DNA from 4 places in the Agathobacter rectalis ATCC 33656 genome. Region 2 is predicted to be linked to each of the others. Evidence: predicted binding sites of a transcription regulator. Region 2 holds the regulator's gene; each other region holds the start of a gene.
What was found. The regulator Rex, encoded in region 2, represses fermentation and respiration genes when NADH is low (regulators of the CRP and FNR family bind a similar motif). The targets are predictions, from matches to a motif close to ATTGTTAANTANTTAACAAT.
Positions count from the first base shown of each region.

Region 1: EUBREC_RS10790 (4Fe-4S dicluster domain-containing protein) is a predicted target of Rex. The motif match lies at 2,011-2,030, and genes of this name have one in related genera.
Region 3: EUBREC_RS03285 (acetyl-CoA C-acetyltransferase) is a predicted target of Rex. The motif match lies at 2,064-2,083, and genes of this name have one in related genera.
Region 4: EUBREC_RS12770 (shikimate dehydrogenase) is a predicted target of Rex. The motif match lies at 2,084-2,103, and genes of this name have one in related genera.

Region 1 is NC_012781.1:2,254,420-2,258,916, reverse strand. It holds gene EUBREC_RS10800 (biotin/lipoyl-binding protein) at 1-710, shown strand, start outside; gene EUBREC_RS10795 (ABC transporter permease) at 731-1,990, shown strand; gene EUBREC_RS10790 (4Fe-4S dicluster domain-containing protein) at 2,231-3,688, shown strand; gene EUBREC_RS10785 (polysaccharide deacetylase family protein) at 4,041-4,497, shown strand, end outside.
Region 2 is NC_012781.1:1,855,318-1,859,814, forward strand. It holds gene alr (alanine racemase) at 1-327, opposite strand, end outside; gene EUBREC_RS08875 (NAD(P)H-hydrate dehydratase) at 317-1,819, opposite strand; gene EUBREC_RS08880 (hypothetical protein) at 1,822-2,463, opposite strand; gene EUBREC_RS08885 (redox-sensing transcriptional repressor Rex) at 2,476-3,114, opposite strand; gene EUBREC_RS08890 (NADP-dependent isocitrate dehydrogenase) at 3,287-4,495, opposite strand.
Region 3 is NC_012781.1:674,821-679,317, reverse strand. It holds gene EUBREC_RS03290 (3-hydroxyacyl-CoA dehydrogenase family protein) at 1-631, opposite strand, end outside; gene EUBREC_RS03285 (acetyl-CoA C-acetyltransferase) at 787-1,971, opposite strand; gene carB (carbamoyl-phosphate synthase large subunit) at 2,272-4,497, opposite strand, start outside.
Region 4 is NC_012781.1:2,723,594-2,728,090, reverse strand. It holds gene EUBREC_RS12780 (LysR family transcriptional regulator) at 162-1,043, shown strand; gene EUBREC_RS12775 (LysR family transcriptional regulator) at 1,040-1,921, opposite strand; gene EUBREC_RS12770 (shikimate dehydrogenase) at 2,183-3,061, shown strand; gene EUBREC_RS12765 (MFS transporter) at 3,120-4,331, shown strand; gene aroD (type I 3-dehydroquinate dehydratase) at 4,393-4,497, shown strand, end outside.

The DNA of each region.
Region 1 (4,497 bases), 400 kb from region 2:
AGCTTAAGGATGCCATAAAGGAGCAGACCAGAAGTGTTGCCGATGTTGATTTACAAAAGAGAATTGCACAGGCCAATTTAAAGGAACTGCAGAGCGAGCTTGAGGATGGCGTGGTATATGCAAAGAAGGATGGAATTGTGACAACAGTCTGTGATCCTGCCAATCCACCGAAGGACGGTACACCTTTCCTGCAGCTTTCGGGAGCATCAGGACTGTATATCAGCGGAACAATCGGTGAGCTGGATCTGGATACGGTAAAAATAGGACAGAGCGTATCAGCAGTCAACTACATGACAGGTGATACCTATGAGGGCACAATATCCGAGATAAGCAATGTGCCGTCAGACAGCGTAAACTATTATGGAGACAGCAATCCAAACTCCTCATTCTATGAGTACACCGCGTACATTGAGAATCCGCAGAATCTCAAAAAGGGCGATTCACTTGAGTTGACCATAGATACATCATCGGAGGGCTCTGACAGCGGACTATATATCGACAAGTCATATGTCAGAACAGAGAACGGACAGTCATATATATACAAGGATGACAACGGAAAGCTCAAAAAACAGTCTGTCAAAACAGGCAAGTCGCTCTGGGGCTCATATGTGGAGATAAAGTCAGGTCTGACAAATGATGACTATATCGCATTCCCGTATGGAGTCAGGGAGGGCGAGAAAACCAAGGTGTCGGAAGATGGTATGTATTAGTTTAGCAGGGAGGATTAAAGATGCTTGAAAATATTAGATTGTCCTTTAGGGGAATCTGGTCACATAAGATGCGTTCGTTTCTGACCATGCTTGGAATCATCATCGGAATTGCAGCAATTATTGCGATTGTTTCCACAATTCAGGGCACAAACGAACAGATAGAAAAGAACCTCATAGGTTCGGGAAGTAATAACGTAAAGGTCACACTGCAGAAGGATGGCTATGATATGGATTTATCATATGAAACAGCGCCGGCGGGAGTGACTGAGGTATCGGCTGCCACACTTGACAGCATAAAGGAGCTCGACCATGTGAAAAATGCAGCTCTTTACCGTACAAGACAGGCTTCCAATGCAGTCTATTATCTGAACACGGCGCTTTCGGGCGGCAATATAACAGGTGTCGATGACGGATATTTCGATACTGCAAGCTATGTAGTCATGAAGGGCAGAGGCTTCTCAAAGAATGACTATGCAAATGCACGCAGGGTGGCTCTTATTGATGAGAGCGTGGAGAGCAGCCTGTTTTCAGGAGAGAGCGCACTCGGCAAGACAGTAGAGATACAGGGATATCCGTTTACAGTAGTCGGTGTAGTCACGGAAAAGGACAGCTATGACCTGGTAATAAACTCAATGGATGATTACTATATGTATGCCCATGATGACAGCCAGGGCAATGTATTTGTGCCAAGCGGAACATGGCCGGTTATATTTGGTTATGATGAGCCGCAGAACCTTTTGCTTAAGGCAGACAGCACGGATACCATGGCTACAGTGGGAAAGGCTGCTGAGGAGATACTTAACAGTAATTTAAATGTCACAGACGGCTCTGATGTGACCTACAAGGCACAGGATTTACAGGAGCAGGCAAAGCAAATACAGCAGCTCAGCCAGTCAACCAACATGATGCTCATCTGGATTGCCGGAATATCACTGCTAGTCGGTGGTATCGGTGTCATGAATATCATGCTTGTGTCAGTCACAGAGCGTACCTCGGAGATAGGACTTAAAAAAGCAATCGGAGCAGGAAAGGGAGCAATACTTGGACAGTTCCTCACAGAGGCAGTTGTTCTCACAAGTCTTGGAGGTTTGGTCGGAGTGCTGGTCGGAGTGATACTCTCTAAGGTCATCTCAATGCTAAACGGCACGCCGACAGCGATAAGTCCGGCAGCAGCTATACTTGCGGTGCTTTTTTCCATGGCAATCGGAATCATATTCGGTATGCTTCCTTCATACAAGGCAGCGAACCTGAACCCTATTGACGCACTGCGCCATGAGTAATTTTTATTAAAATTGCCGTTATTGTGAAAAAAATAACAATTCTTTGTATTTTGATGAATACAAGGGTAGAAAAAGTTTAAAAAATTTTGTAGAATGTTCCTAGTAGATAAATACTAGGAGCATTTTTTTAGAGGAATCAGGTCATGTGATATGGGAAGTGTCACATGGTATAATGATTCTTCTAAGTATATAATTAATTAGGTAACAAAATATACATTATTTTAAGGAAAAGGAGATAATATGTACGCTGACGAAAACGTAATCAAAATCAAACATGCAGTTTTGCTTGAGGTCGCAAAGGCTGCATTTGCAGGTAACCTCGATGAGATCAGAGATGACATCCCATTTACACTTATTCCGGGACCGACACCTCAGTTCCGTTGCTGTATCTACAAGGAGAGAGAGATCATCCGTCAACGTGTCAGACTAGCAGAGGGTAAAGCACCAAGCGCAAACGATGACGGCAATATCATCCAGGTAATCAGCTCAGCATGTGAGGATTGTCCGATTTCAAGCTACACAGTTACTGAGAACTGTCAGAACTGTCTTGGCAAGGCTTGTATCAATGCATGTAAGTTCGGAGCAATTGAGGCAGGACGTCTCCGCTCACATATCGACCCACAGAAGTGTAAGGAGTGTGGACGCTGTGCACAGGCATGTCCTTACAACGCTATCGCTCATTTAAAGAGACCATGTAAGTTCTCTTGCCCTGTAAATGCCATTACATACAATGAGTACGGCATTTCAGTGATTGATGAGAGCAAATGTATCAGATGTGGTAAGTGTATCCACAGCTGTCCATTCGGAGCTATCGGATCAAAGACATATATCGTAGATGTAATCGATGCAATCAAGTCAGAGAACAAGCATGTATACGCTATGGTTGCACCTGCAGCAGAGGGACAGTTTGGCGCAAATATCACTATGAACAGCTGGAAGAAAGCTATGCAGGCAGTTGGCTTCAACGGTTTTGTTGAGGTAGCACTCGGAGGAGATATGACAGCAGCATACGAGGCTGATGAGTGGCTTGAGGCATATGAGGCAGGAGAGAAGAAGGTTACATCATGCTGTCCTGGATTTGTAAATATGGTTAGAAAGCACTATCCTGAGCTTGCTGACAAGATTTCTACAACTGTTTCACCTATGTGTGCAGTTTCAAGAATGATCAAGGCAAAGGACCCTGATGCAGTTACAGTATTCATCGGACCATGTGTTGCCAAGAAGTCAGAGGTACATGATCAGAAGATAGAGGGCAATGCAGACTATGTACTTACCTTCAGCGAGATTCGTGCTATTATGAAGGCAAAGGGTGTACAGCTTGAGGCTGATGATACCTCATACCAGGAGGGCTCAGTATACGGTAAGCGTTTCGCAAACTCAGGCGGAGTTACAGCAGCCGTAATCGAGAGCATGAAGGAAAAAGGCGAGGATGTTGATTGCAAGGTTTGCAAGGCAAACGGAGCAGCAGAGTGTAAGAAGGCACTTCTCCTCATGAAGGCAGGCAAGCTTCCTGAGAACTTCATCGAGGGAATGGCATGTGAGGGCGGCTGCGTAGGCGGACCAAGCTCATACAATGACATGGTATCTACCAAGAAGTTCCGTGATGATCTCTTAAGCAGAGCAGATGACAGAAAGATTCGTGACAACATCGCCAACTACCATATGGAGACATTTGAGATGCACCGCAAGGAGCAGTAATAAAATAATTGTTACAGCATAAGCTTTTTAAATCCCCCGGCTTGTTCGGGGGATTTTTGTGATTGTGAATATCTACAAAAAGATATGTGGTTAGTCATATTGAGAACTGAATAGTAACAAAGATATTAAATAAATTAATTACTTATTAAGACTGCACCGGAGGTATTCATGATAAAGAAACAATTGTAACATAACTGAAATATATGAAGCCAACATTAAGAAATTCTCAAGGAATTTGCAGTAGCAAAAAAGATTGTTTAACGCTATAATAGATATTGCTTGAAATAATATTATCAGGTTTGAGTAATAATATAGAGAGAATAATTATAAAATGCTAAAGAGGATTGGAAAAATGGACAAAAATAAAAAGATGATTATCGGCATACTTACGGCTGCAATAGTTCTGGTGGTGGCGTTTATAGTATATATCACATGCTTTGACTCACACATTGAGTTCAGCAGCAAGTTCAAAAACGGTATTACTGTTGAGTATGGCAAAAAGTTTGAGGCACCAAAAATCAAGGCGTATGTCAGAGGCAGGCTTATAAATCGGAAGGGAAAAGAGATAAAATGTACTATAGACAGTAATGTCGATGCGACAAAGACAGGTTCATACGAGATAAAGGTAACTGCTCAATACGGTAAAAAAACTGCGACACAGACAATCAAGGTTGAAGTGAGGGATAAGAAGGCTCCGGAGATTACATTAAATGGCGATGCAGAGATGACTGTAGAGGCAGGAAGCGAGTTCAGTGACCCGGGATATACGGCAACAGACAACTATGATGGGGATCTGACAGACAAGGTAT
Region 2 (4,497 bases):
TGTCTCATATGTACATACCGCCGGGCGCACATCGTTGTCCACTATCTCCTCAAACTGCTCCGGGAAGCTGAGTCCTAAAATAAGTATCGGCTTTTTCCTGCCTGCCGCAATAAGCTCCATTGCCTCGTTGCTTGTAGCAACAGCATAGCCCCACAGATACGGAAGCGGCTCCAGTACCTCTGAAACAGCCTCAGCACCGTGACCGTAGCCATCAGCCTTTACGACTGCTGCCATCATTGTCCCCGGCTTTAGCTTATTATGCATCGACTCCATATTATATAAAATTGCATCCAGATCTATATCTGCTCTGATTCTGTTAATTGCCATTTTTTTCCACCTTAATCCAAACTTTATCTAATCCATCAATAATATCACTTGCTATCATACCATAAGAGCCGGTATTGTCAAATACCATATCACCGGCAAGTCCATGAATAAATGCACCGTATGCCGCGGCCTTTTTGGTGTCACGCCACTGTACCAGAAGACCTCCCACGATACCGCTTAGCACATCTCCGCTTCCGGCTGTTGCCATACCGCAGTTGCCGGACAGATTGATAAACTTTTCGCCATCAGCCGCTGCGATAATCGTACGAAAATCCTTAAGCACACAAGTCACATTGTACAAGCATGCAAACTCTCCTGCCACACCGATGATATCCTCCTGTATATCAGCAATGCTCTTTTTCATAAGTCTGGACATCTCGCCCAGGTGCGGAGTCACGATGACAGGCATTTTATGCTCATTAAGTAAAGTCATGTTGTCTGATATGATATTAAGCGCATCCGCATCAATCACAAGAGGTATCTCTGCTGTTTTTAGTACTGTTTCAACTAACATTTTGGCATTATCAGACTTTGAAAGACCTGGACCTATCACCACTGCATCTGCCCACTCAAGCTCTGTCTCAAGCGCTTTAGCTGACGCGATATCAGTACAAAGCAGTGCTTCCGGCAAAGCACATTGGATTATTGAGCGGTTGCACTCCGGCGTTATAATTTTCACAAGCCCTGCTCCGCTTTTGTATGCAGCCTTTGCCGAAAGCACCGCCGCACCGGCCATATCGCGGCTTCCTGCTATAACTAACAGTTTTCCGAAAGTTCCCTTGTTGGAGTGTGCCGGTCTGTTATCAAGTTTCTTTAAATCAGACTCATCAAGAGCCCTTACTGATGGCAGATTACCACAAAAGCTGTGGTCATCTATGCCTATAGGCACCACCTTAACCAGACCGCAATAATCACAGCCCGGCCACAGGAGAAGGCCTGTCTTCTTATAAGAAAAAGTATATGTGAAATCTGCTTTAAAAGTGCATCCCATCACATGTCCTTTATCAGAATCCACTCCCGACGGCACGTCGACCGCCACCCTGTAAGCATCTGTCTTGTTAACGGATGAAATCACATCTGCTAAAGAGCCTTCTATGGCTCGCTTAAGCCCTGTGCCAAACAATGCATCTATTATTACGTCACTTTTACACACACACTCAATATCAGAGACTACCTTAAAGCCATACCTTGCGTATATATTTTTCTGCAGCTCAAAGAGCTCGCTTCCTGCCTCATCTGTGCCAAAAGCATAGTACACCATGCATCTGTATCCGGCCTGATTTAAAAGTCTTGCTATCGCGATACCGTCTCCTGCATTATTGCCTCTGCCACATATCACGGCAAACTCCTTTGATTTATCAAAACATGCAACAAGCTCCCGGACAACACCGGCCGCAGCCTGCTCCATCAGCACCACCGAAGGAACCAAAAAGACCTGTGATGTTGTATCGTCCAGAAGCTTCATTTCATTACCTGTAACAATATATTCCAATATCAATTCCCCTTATTCTCATTGTTTGCATTATCAGTATTTGCATTATTGGCATTGAAAACCATAGGATCGTCATATTCAATATCAAAAAGATCTAAAACCTCAGCGCCAAAAATATCATGAAGATACGAATAAATCTCCCTGTTGTTAATATCTCTGTTCTGTTTTCTGATTACATTTTTCTTAAGTTCAACTCTTATATTTGCAATCCAGTCGTCAATTTCTTTTGATTCCAGTTTATTTTTCTCGATTTTTTCACTGAAGTAATCCATCGACAAAAGCATCAGCCTGTCATTTACAGCTTTTATATTCTTCTGGATTTCAATAAGCTCTCCCTCAATGTTGTCAGCTTTCTCATTTATCTCATCTATAAGCTGCTTATCCTTATCACGATTTTCATCGCCGTCATCTCCCATGTTGGCAACAATATTAGACATAATTTTCGACTTAAGCTTTTTTAAATTCTTAAGCTCATTGTTGTACTTTCCCTGCAGCTTTAACAGCTCATCCAGTTCTTTTTCCGTGGCTGATATTTCGTCAGTCTTACCATGAATGGCAAAAAGTCTGTGCCACTTCTGGTCTAAAACCAGTAAAGGCACCTTTTTTCCTTTTAATGCAGCCTCAAAATCTTTTTTATCATTCATAAGACTCACCCTCTATTTATTTTTGGAGTTTTTAACAATATTATAGCTGAGCTGCATAAGGCTGTCAGACAGATGAACACTCTCCACAACCACATCTTTATTTGGAATTTCAAGATCAACATGTGCAAAATTCCATATAGCCCTTATTCCTAAATCCACAAGCTTTGACGCAATAGAGTCAGCCTTTGACTTTGGCATGGTGAGCGCCGCAATATCCACCCTGTGTGTTCTGCAATACTCATCCAGCTCACTTAGCATAAGGATTGGAATACCTCGCACACTCTTTCCTGAAAGCTCAGGATTTACGTCAAAAAGTGCTGTTATGACAAAGCCAAGCTTTTCAAACTTTACATAATTGGCGAGTGCCTGGCCCAGATTGCCTGCACCGATGATAATTATTCTATGCTCTGTGTTAAGTCCCATTATCTTTCCGATTTCCTCGTAGAGAAACTGAACATTGTATCCGTATCCCTGCTGTCCAAAGCCTCCGAAATTATTGAGATCCTGTCTGATTTGTGAAGCTGTCACTTTCATTCTGTGACTCAGATCGTTTGATGAAATACGCTCCACTCCCTCATCCAAAAGCTCTCCGAGATATCTATAGTATCGTGGCAGCCTTCTGATAACCGCCTGTGATATTTCTTTACTCAAGTCTTATTCCTCCAATCATCAGGATATCATTTCTCTTTTAAAGACAAAAACCCAAGATTAATTATAATTTTTTGAAGGTCATCTGTCAATGTGTTAAGAATTTAACATTCAAAAAATTCATAATTATCCCCGGGTTATATCTTACTTCTAAGGCTAAAAACCAAATTTCAGATTAAATTGTCTTCTCAAGCTCCTCTCTGATTGCCTTGATGAAGCCTTCGCTGTTTAAAACAGTAGGATTTTCAATTGTTGTGATGAGTGCGAGATCCTTTGTCATCTTTCCGCTCTCAATAGTCTTTATGCAAGCTGCCTCAAGCTTGTCTGCAAACTCAGAAAGTGCCGGAAGCTTGTCAAGCTCTCCTCTTTTTCTGAGTGCTCCTGTCCATGCAAAAATAGTAGCTACAGAGTTTGTTGATGTCTCCTCACCCTTTAAATGCTTGTAATAGTGTCTCTGAACTGTTCCATGTGCTGCCTCATACTCATAGTATCCGTGAGGGGATACAAGCACTGATGTCATCATGGCAAGTGAGCCGAATGCAGATGAGATCATATCACTCATTACATCTCCGTCGTAGTTCTTGCATGCCCAGATAAATCCACCCTCAGATTTCATTACTCTGGCAACAGCATCATCAATAAGTGTGTAGAAATATGTAATTCCAGCCTTCTCAAAAGCTTCCTTATACTGTGCATCAAAGATTTCCTGGAAGATATCCTTGAAGGTGTGGTCATATTTCTTTGAGATTGTATCCTTTGTGGCAAACCATAAATCCTGCTTTGTATCAAGTGCATACTTAAAGCAGCTATGTGCAAAGCTCTCGATTGAATCATCCAGGTTATGCTGTCCCTGAATAACTCCCGCTCCCTTAAACTCATGGATTAGCTCTCTTGTCTCGGTTCCATCTTCTGCTGTAAATACAAGCTCAGCCTTTCCGGGACCAGCCACCTTCATCTCTGTTGCCTTGTACACATCACCATATGCATGACGAGCGATTGTAATTGGTTTAACCCATGTCTTTACGTTTGGCTCTATACCCTTTACAACGATTGGTGCTCTGAACACTGTTCCGTCAAGCATGGCTCTTATTGTGCCGTTAGGGCTCTTCCACATCTCCTTTAAATTGTACTCTGTCATTCTGGCTGCGTTTGGTGTGATTGTCGCACATTTTACTGCGACACCGTATTTCATGGTTGCCTTTGCTGATTCAACGGTCACCTGATCATCTGTACGATTTCGCTCCTCTAAGCCCAGATCATAATACTCTGTCTTCAAATCTATAAAAGGTATTAAAAGCTCATCCTTTATCATCTGCCAGAGGATTCTGGTCATCTCGTCTCCGTCCATCTCTACAAGGGGTGTTGTCATCGTAATCTTGCTCATTC
Region 3 (4,497 bases), 1.2 Mb from region 2:
CGATTCCGGCGATATCTGAAACGCCCTCCATCTTGATGAAAGCAGCCTCGTTGATCATTGGGATAAGGATACGGTTTACTACGAAACCGGCAGCCTCGTTAACCTGTACAGGTGTCTTGCCGATCTCCTCTGCAATCTTCTTAATTGCATCAACTGTCTCAACAGGTGTGTTAACACCTGCGATAACCTCTACTAACTTCATACGGTCAGCAGGGTTGAAGAAGTGCATACCGATTAATGGACGTGTAAGTCCGTTTCCAATCTCTGTGATTGAAAGTGATGATGTATTTGAAGCGAAAATACACTCTGGCTTAGCAATCTTGTCTAACTCAGCGAATGTAGTTTTCTTAACCTGCATATCCTCGAAAGCAGCCTCAACGATGAGGTCACAATCCTTGCAGAGATCTTCTTTTAAACCAGGAGTGATGCTTGCAAGAATGCCGTCAACCTTCTCCTGTGTCATTTTCTCTTTTGCTACAAGTCTTGCATATCCTTTTGCAATCTTGTCTTTTCCGCCTTCAGCCCACTCCTGCTTGATATCGCAGAGTGCTACCTCGTATCCATCTACCTGTGCGAATGCTTTTGCGATTCCCTGGCCCATTGTACCAGCACCGATAATTCCAACCTTCATTTTAATTCCTCCTAAAATATATTATGGTGCAAAAGCTTTAAGTGCTAAGCCTCTGCAGCATAACTTAATCATATATATAAACTGATGTGAATAAACTAATTCACACTACAAGGGGATGCACCTGCATCCCCTCATATATCTATTGGCAAAGAAAATTAGTACTTCTCAACGATAGTAGAACATCCCATTCCACCACCGATACAAAGTGTTGCAAGACCTCTGTTAGATCCTCTCTTCTGCATCTCATGTAATAATGTAACAAGGATACGACAGCCTGAAGCTCCTACAGGATGTCCGAGTGCGATAGCACCACCGTTTACATTTACCTTGCTCATATCGAAACCAAGATCTCTTGCTACAGCGATTGACTGTGCAGCAAATGCCTCGTTTGCCTCGATAAGATCGAAATCATCAATTGTAAGACCTGTCTTTGCAAGAACCTTCTTTGTAGAAGCTACCGGTCCAACACCCATGATCTCAGGCTCAACTCCGCCAAGTGCTCCTGCTACCCATGTAGCTAATGGCTTAACACCGAGCTCCTTAGCTTTCTCTTCGCTCATTACAACTACTGCTGCAGCACCATCATTGATTCCTGATGCGTTACCGGCTGTAACAAGTCCGCCCTCTTTACCTGAGCAGCAACGAAGCTTAGAAAGAGTCTCTACTGTTGTTCCGGCACGAGGTCCCTCGTCCTTTTTGAACTCAACGATTTCTTTCTTAACCTTAACAGGTACAGGAACGATCTCATCATCGAACTTGCCTGCTGCGATAGCTGCCTCACACTTCTGCTGTGAGTTTGCTGAGAACTCATCAAGCTCTTCACGAGTGATGCCGTATTTATCACATACATTCTCAGCTGTGATCATCATATGATAGTGGTTGAATGCATCTGTAAGAGCATCGTTAACCATTGTATCGATGATTGTTGCATTGTTCATTCTGTATCCGAAACGTGCCTTTGTCATAGCGTAAGGAGCCATTGACATGTTCTCCATACCACCGGCAACAACGATATCAGCCTCACCGGCCTTGATCATTGTAGCAGCGTCGTTTACACACTTAAGACCTGATCCACAAACGACATTGATTGTGATAGCCGGAACCTCGATTGGAAGTCCTGCCTTGATAGAAGCCTGACGAGCTACGTTCTGTCCCTGAGCTGCCTGGATAACACAACCCATCTTAACCTCGTCAACCATCTCAGGAGCAACACCTGCACGGTTTAAAGCCTCCTTAATTACGATTGCACCTAAATCTGCGGCTGGAGTATTGCTTAATGCTCCGCCCATTTTGCCGATTGCTGTACGGCAAGCACTTGCGATTACAACTTTCTTTGCCATTATATTATCTCCTTTAAATTGTATTGCACATCCGTGCTGTTAATTTTTTAACAAAGTTATTATACTACAAATTTATGTAAAAATCAATTGCTTTTGTTAATAATTTGTCAAATTTCTATTAAACTTTGCATATTTTTCACACGTATTACTTATACTATTCCGTCAGATTAACAAAAACCGGTGCTATTATAACCTGCGGCATGCATACAGGCATAACACATCATATTTTTCATTTTATAAAAAATCCCCGGGCAGCATATCCGATATACTGTCCGGGGATAAAATATATTCTATATACTTTTAAAGATTCTTAACTGTTGCAATATCAACCGGTGTCTTCTTGTCAGAAGCAGTCTCTAATGCATGCGCAAGTGCATTGGCTGTATCCATGGCCGTGATACAGTAAACACCTGTCTCGATTGCATTTCTTCTGATAAGGAAACCGTCTCTTGTCTTGTCTCCGTTACCCTGTGTAGGTGTATCGATTACAAGGTCTATCTTGTGTCCGAGGATAAGATCCATGACGTTTGGAGACTCCTGTGATATCTTGTTTACGCGAAGAGCATTTACTCCGTGCTCCTGTAAGTACTTTGCAGTACTTCTTGTGGCATAAATCTTGTATCCAAGCTTCTCAAAACGCTTTGCAACGCCTACCGCCTCAGGCTTATCGGCATCCTTTACAGTCATAATCATCTGCTTGTACTTAGGAAGCTCGACTCCCGCACCCTCAAATGCCTTGTAAAGCGCACCATTGAAGGTCTTGTCAATTCCAAGACACTCTCCTGTTGACTTCATCTCAGGTCCGAGTGAAATCTCAGCGCCACGCAGCTTCTCGAATGAGAATACCGGCATCTTGATTGCAATGTAATCGGCTGTCGGAGCAAGTCCAGGTGTGTAGCCCATGCCCTTTATTGTCTCACCCATGATGATTCTTGCTGCGAGGTCTACGATTGGAATACCTGTAACCTTGCTGATGTATGGTACTGTTCTTGAAGAACGTGGGTTTACCTCGATAACATAGATGTTGTCGTCCATATCGATAAACTGGATATTAATCATACCAACAACATGGAGTGCCTGTGCAAGTCTCTTTGTATACTCAACCAGAGTCTCTTTTGCTTTTTCTGAGATAGTATGTGCAGGGTAAACTGAGATAGAGTCTCCTGAGTGTACTCCTGTACGCTCGATGTGCTCCATGATACCCGGAATCAGGATATCTGTACCATCACAGATTGCATCAACCTCAATTTCCTTACCCATAAGGTACTTATCTACAAGGATTGGATGATCCTGTGTGATTGTGTTGATGATGCCGATAAACTCTTCGATTTCATCATCATTCCATGCAATCTTCATACCCTGTCCGCCAAGCACGTATGAAGGACGGACAAGTACAGGGTAACCGATCTCGTTTGCTACCTTCTTTGCCTCCTCAGCTGTAAATACTGTACCACCTGCTGCTCTTGGGATACCTGTCTTCTGAAGAATCTCATCGAAGAGCTCTCTGTCCTCTGCTGCGTCTACATCCTCAGCCTTTGTTCCAAGTATCTTGACACCCATCTTCATAAGTGCCTCTGTAAGCTTGATGGCGGTCTGTCCACCGAACTGTACAACAGCTCCGTCAGGCTTTTCAATATTAACGATGCTCTCAACATCCTCAGCTGTGAGTGGCTCAAAATAGAGCTTGTCAGCAATATCAAAGTCAGTTGAAACGGTCTCAGGGTTGTTGTTTACGATGATTGTCTCCCAGCCTTCCTTGGCAAACGACCATGTACAGTGGACTGAACAGTAATCAAACTCAACACCCTGTCCGATACGGATAGGTCCTGAACCAAGTACAAGCACCTTTTTCTGTGGATTTGTCTCTGCCGCCTCATTCTCGCTGCCGAATACTGAGTAGTAGTATGGTGTCTCTGCTTCAAACTCTGCGGCACAGGTATCAACCATCTTGTAGGCTGCCACAATGCCATTGTCGTAACGCATCTTCTTGATATCAGCCTCATCAATATCTGTAAGCTGTGAGATAACATTGTCAGGGAACTCGATACGCTTTGCCTCTTTTAACAGGTCAACTGTAAGCTCCTCTGTCTTTAAACGGTTCTCCATCTCAACAAGTATTGCGATTTTATCGATAAACCAAAGATCTATCTTAGTAATCTCGTGAATATGCTCGTATTTAACTCCACGGCGGAGCGCCTCTGCGATAACCCAGATACGTCTGTCGTCAACAACTGCAAGCTGTTTCTCAAGCTCATCATCTGTAAGACCAGTAAAGTCATAAGACATAAGTGAATCAACATGCTGCTCGAGAGATCTGATAGCCTTCATAAGGGCACCCTCGAAGTTGTTGCAGATACTCATTACCTCTCCGGTAGCCTTCATCTGAGTGGTAAGTGTACGCTTTGCTGTGAGGAACTTGTCGAACGGAAGTCTTGGAATCTTGACTACACAGTAATCAAGCATTGGCTCAAAGCTTGCGTATGTCTTCTGTGTGATAGCGTTCTTGATCTCATCGAGGTGATAGCC
Region 4 (4,497 bases), 870 kb from region 2:
AGGCTGTGTTGCTTGAACGAGTATTTTCCGCGCCACTTTTGCTTGAGGCGGCATATAACTCCCACACGACACGTCATAAATCGAGCATATACCACCGGTGTGCAGCGCAGGGCAAGCGGACCTCCGGCGAATAAATATATTAAATACATAGGGGGTGTACTATGAATCTGAGTCAATTGCAGTACTTCAAGGTACTGGCGCAGGAAGAACATTATACGAGGGCGGCACAGATGCTGTCGATTACGCAGCCGTCTTTAAGCCATGCAATCTCACAGCTGGAGCAGGAGCTTGGCACGCGTTTGTTTGAGAAAAAGGGAAGAAATGTCGTGCTGACCAGATATGGGAAGATGTTTCTGCCGTATGTTGAGGAATCATTAAAGGTGCTTAATGAGGGTGTGCAGCGCATTCAGGAGGTCAATGGCAGCAGGCATGGAATTATACATCTGGCATATATATATACGATGGGAAGTGAGTTCGCGCCAAAGCTGGTGCGTAAATTTCTCGATGCATACCCGGATTATGATATAGAATTTCATTTTACGGTTGGAACAACCGGAGAGATTATAGATGGACTAAAGGATGACAAATATGACATAGTTTTCTCTTCTTATAAGGATGGGGAACAGGATATAGATTTTAAGAAGATCGCGAATCAGAAGCTTGTGCTTGCAGTGCCCATGGACCATCCGCTTTCCATAAAGGACAGTGTGGATTTGCGCGATACAATAGAGTATCCGCAGATTTATTTTGAGAAGGGCAGCGGTCTGCGTCCGGTCATTGATCAGATGTTTGAGGAGATAGGACAGTTTCCGAAGGTAGCCTTCGAGATGGAGGAGGATTCGAGTATGGCGGGTCTCGTGGCGCAGGGCTTTGGAATAGCTGTGATGCCTGATATTCCAATACTTCGGTCACTTTCTGTAAAGACGCTTGATATATACAATCCTCCTTATGAGAGAGCGGTGTATCTGGCAACGCTTAAGCAGAGATATTTATCACCGGTTGCGAAGGCATTTATCAGGTTTGTGATCGAGGAGACTGCCTAGCTGCAGCTTTCCCGCACAAACTCTATGAAGCGCTTGATAGCCGGAAGCTGGTATTTGCCTGTCATGTAGCCCATGTATACAGTGTGTGAGAATGACTCATGCGAAACGAGGTGGCGTATGCAGATGTCATCGCGGTGAATTGCATCGACATCTGCGACAAGCGCAATGCCAAAGCCCTGCGCCACGAGGGAGGCGATGCCGTTCTCATCGGGTGACTCACATATGAAGTTTGGCGATACATCATGCTTCTTGAAAAAGCTTCTGGTGTACTTGCCAAGGCCTGAGTGTCTGGCATAGCCGAGCACAGGATAGTCAGCGAAATCAGTGGCTTCCATGGTATCCTTAAGTGTCAGTGGGTGGCCGGGAGGCAGTATGGCAACTATTTCCTGCCTTATAATAGGAACAAAATCAATACCATTTTCATCTGGCGAGTATGAACCGAAAATTATGTCATACCTGCCTTTTTTTAATCCCTCAATATTCACAGAGGTGATGTCCTGAAAGAAATTGAACGTGATATTTTTATTTTCCTTTTCGGTGAGGAAAGAGCGCACGATAGTTGGGATAAACACCTTTGCAAGAGGTGATACGTAGGCGATATCGATGTGACCGCCGTCGGTTGCAATCTGGTGCATTTTGCTCTCGGCTCTCTTTACATCGTCCAGAATAGTAGACACGTGTTCTAAAAAAATCTCCCCGGCCTTGGTCAGTATTACATTCCTGCCTCTCTTTTCAAATAAAGTGACGCCAAGCTCGTCCTCTAAAGCAGCTATCGAACGGCTGAGGCTTGGCTCTGTGATATTCATTTTTTCGGCAGCCTGATTGAAGTGTTCCAGAACTGCCGCTTGGTAAAAATAACTTAATTGATTGAGTGTCATGTATAAATCTCCGTAAAATAATAGATACAGTCTATGAATTACAAATATTATAGCCTAAATTTGTGCATATTATAACATGATTAGTACAGTAATGCTATTAAAAAATAACAAAATAAGCATTGGAAGTACCAAAAATAATGCGTTATAATATCATTATCAAAGGTTGTTAAGTTTTTAACGAAGTGGGCATCGTTGAAAACATAGCTAAGTAAAATACGAATAATCAATATTATCACATTTAAAAATGAAGGAGATTTAATCATGGCAGAGAGAATCACAGGACACACAGAACTCATCGGACTTATGGCTTACCCAATCAGACATTCAAGCTCACCGGCAATGCACAATGAGGCATTTGCATATCTTGGACTTGACTACGCTTATCTGGCATTTGAGGTTGATAACAACACTCTCGAGGATGCGGTTAAGGGAATCAGAGCATTAAAGCTTGTAGGCTCTAATGTATCAATGCCAAACAAGACAGTTGTAGGACAGTACTTAGACAAGCTTTCACCTGCAGCAGAGCTTTGCGGAGCTGTAAATACAATAGTAAACGAGAACGGAGTACTCACAGGACACATCACAGACGGTATCGGCTTCATGCAGGCGCTCAAGGATAACGACATCGATGTTATCGGAAAGAAGATGACAATCGCAGGAGCAGGCGGAGCTGCTACAGCTATCGAGATTCAGGCAGCACTTGACGGTGTCAAGGAAATCTCAATCTTCAATATCCATGACAAGTTCTGGGCAAACGCTGAAGAGACAGTTAGAAAGATCAACGAGAAGACAGACTGCAAGGCTACTCTTTACGACCTTGATGACAAGGAGAAGTTAAGAGAAGAGATGGCTGATTCCTACATCTTCGTAAACGGAACAGGTGTTGGCATGAAGCCACTCGAGGGAATGTCTGTAGTACCTGACAAATCATTCTTCCGTCCTGAGCTTATCGTAATTGACGTACCTTACTCTCCACTTGAGACAAAGATGCGTTCTATGGCAAAAGAGGTGGGCTGCAAGACAATGAACGGTCTTGGAATGATGCTTTTCCAGGGAGCAGCAGCCTTCAAGCTCTGGACAGGAAAAGATATGCCAATCGAGCATATGAAGGAAGTATTAAACATCAGATATGATGATTAATCAGACACAGAAATTAAATCACATTGAATTATTTTGACAGAAATTAAGGAGAACACTGATGAATAAAAAATATTTACCTAGCGCATTAATCCTTTACTTAAACTACTTTATACACGGAGTGGGCTGCTCTATCCTCGGACAGGCAGTCATCAAGGAGGCTCTCGCGGCTTCATGGGGAGTGCAGGTTATGGCTATTACAGCTATTTCAGCAGCCCTGGGACTTGGACGTCTTATCGCACTTCCGTTTGCAGGACCTTTATCAGATAAGCTCGGACGCCGTATCTCAACAGCAATCGGAAGCGGCTCTTATGCTATCTACCTGATCGGACTTGCCCTTGCATTCAATGCAGGAACACATGGTGGATACCAGATTGCTTATATCTGTGCTATCATTGGCGGTATTGCGAACTCATTCCTTGATACAGGAATTTACCCTGCAGTATCAGAAATCATCTACAAAGCACCGGGTGTTGCGACAATGGGAATCAAATTCTTCATCGCTATCGCACAGATGCTTTTACCATTCGTACTTGGTATGACAGTTGCTACAACAGCAGCAGGACTTACATCATACAACACACTGTTCTTCGGATGTGGAATCATCTACATTGTACTTTTAGTATTAGTAATGATCTTCCCGCTTCCTGATAGCGATGCAAAGGCAGAGGGAAAGAAAGAAGGACTTATCGCAAGCTTAAAGCACACACATTTTTCTGTTGAGTCAATCGCAATGATTATCATTGGATTTACATGTACAGGAACCTTCCAGTTATGGCTCAACTGTGCACAGAACTTTGCAAAAGAGAACGTAGGCTGGGCTGATCCGTCAGTTATGCAGTCATACTACTCAGCAGGAACCATGATAGCTCTTATCGTAACTGCACTTTTAACAAGAAAAATCAAGGACGTCAGATTTATCCTTGTTTACCCTGTAATCTGCCTTGCAACAATGGTAGTAGTGTTAGTCGGACAGACAAAGCCACTCATGATCGCAGGTGCATTCATCATCGGATGGGCAGGAGCAGGCGGACTTTTACAGATCGTAACATCTGTATGCAACATGCTCTTCCCTAAGATCAAGGGAACAGTAACAGCGCTTGTAATGATCGCTTCATCACTTTGTAACTACACAATCCTTACAGCAGCATCAAAGATGCAGCCATCACAGGTTATGGTAATGAACATCGTGCTCACAGCAATCGGCGTGGTACTTGGATTATTCGTAAACCTGCGCTATACTAAGATGGTAGAGCTGTCTAAAGAGGATTAATACGTTACATTATACTGGGGAGTATAATTATCATACAGTTAAAGTAAGAAAGGAAAAAATCATGAACACCATTAAGGTTAGAGATATTGAAATCGGTGCAGGCGCACCTAAAATCATCGTTCCTATCGTAGGCGTTACAAAAGACGACATCATCGCAGAGGCAAAG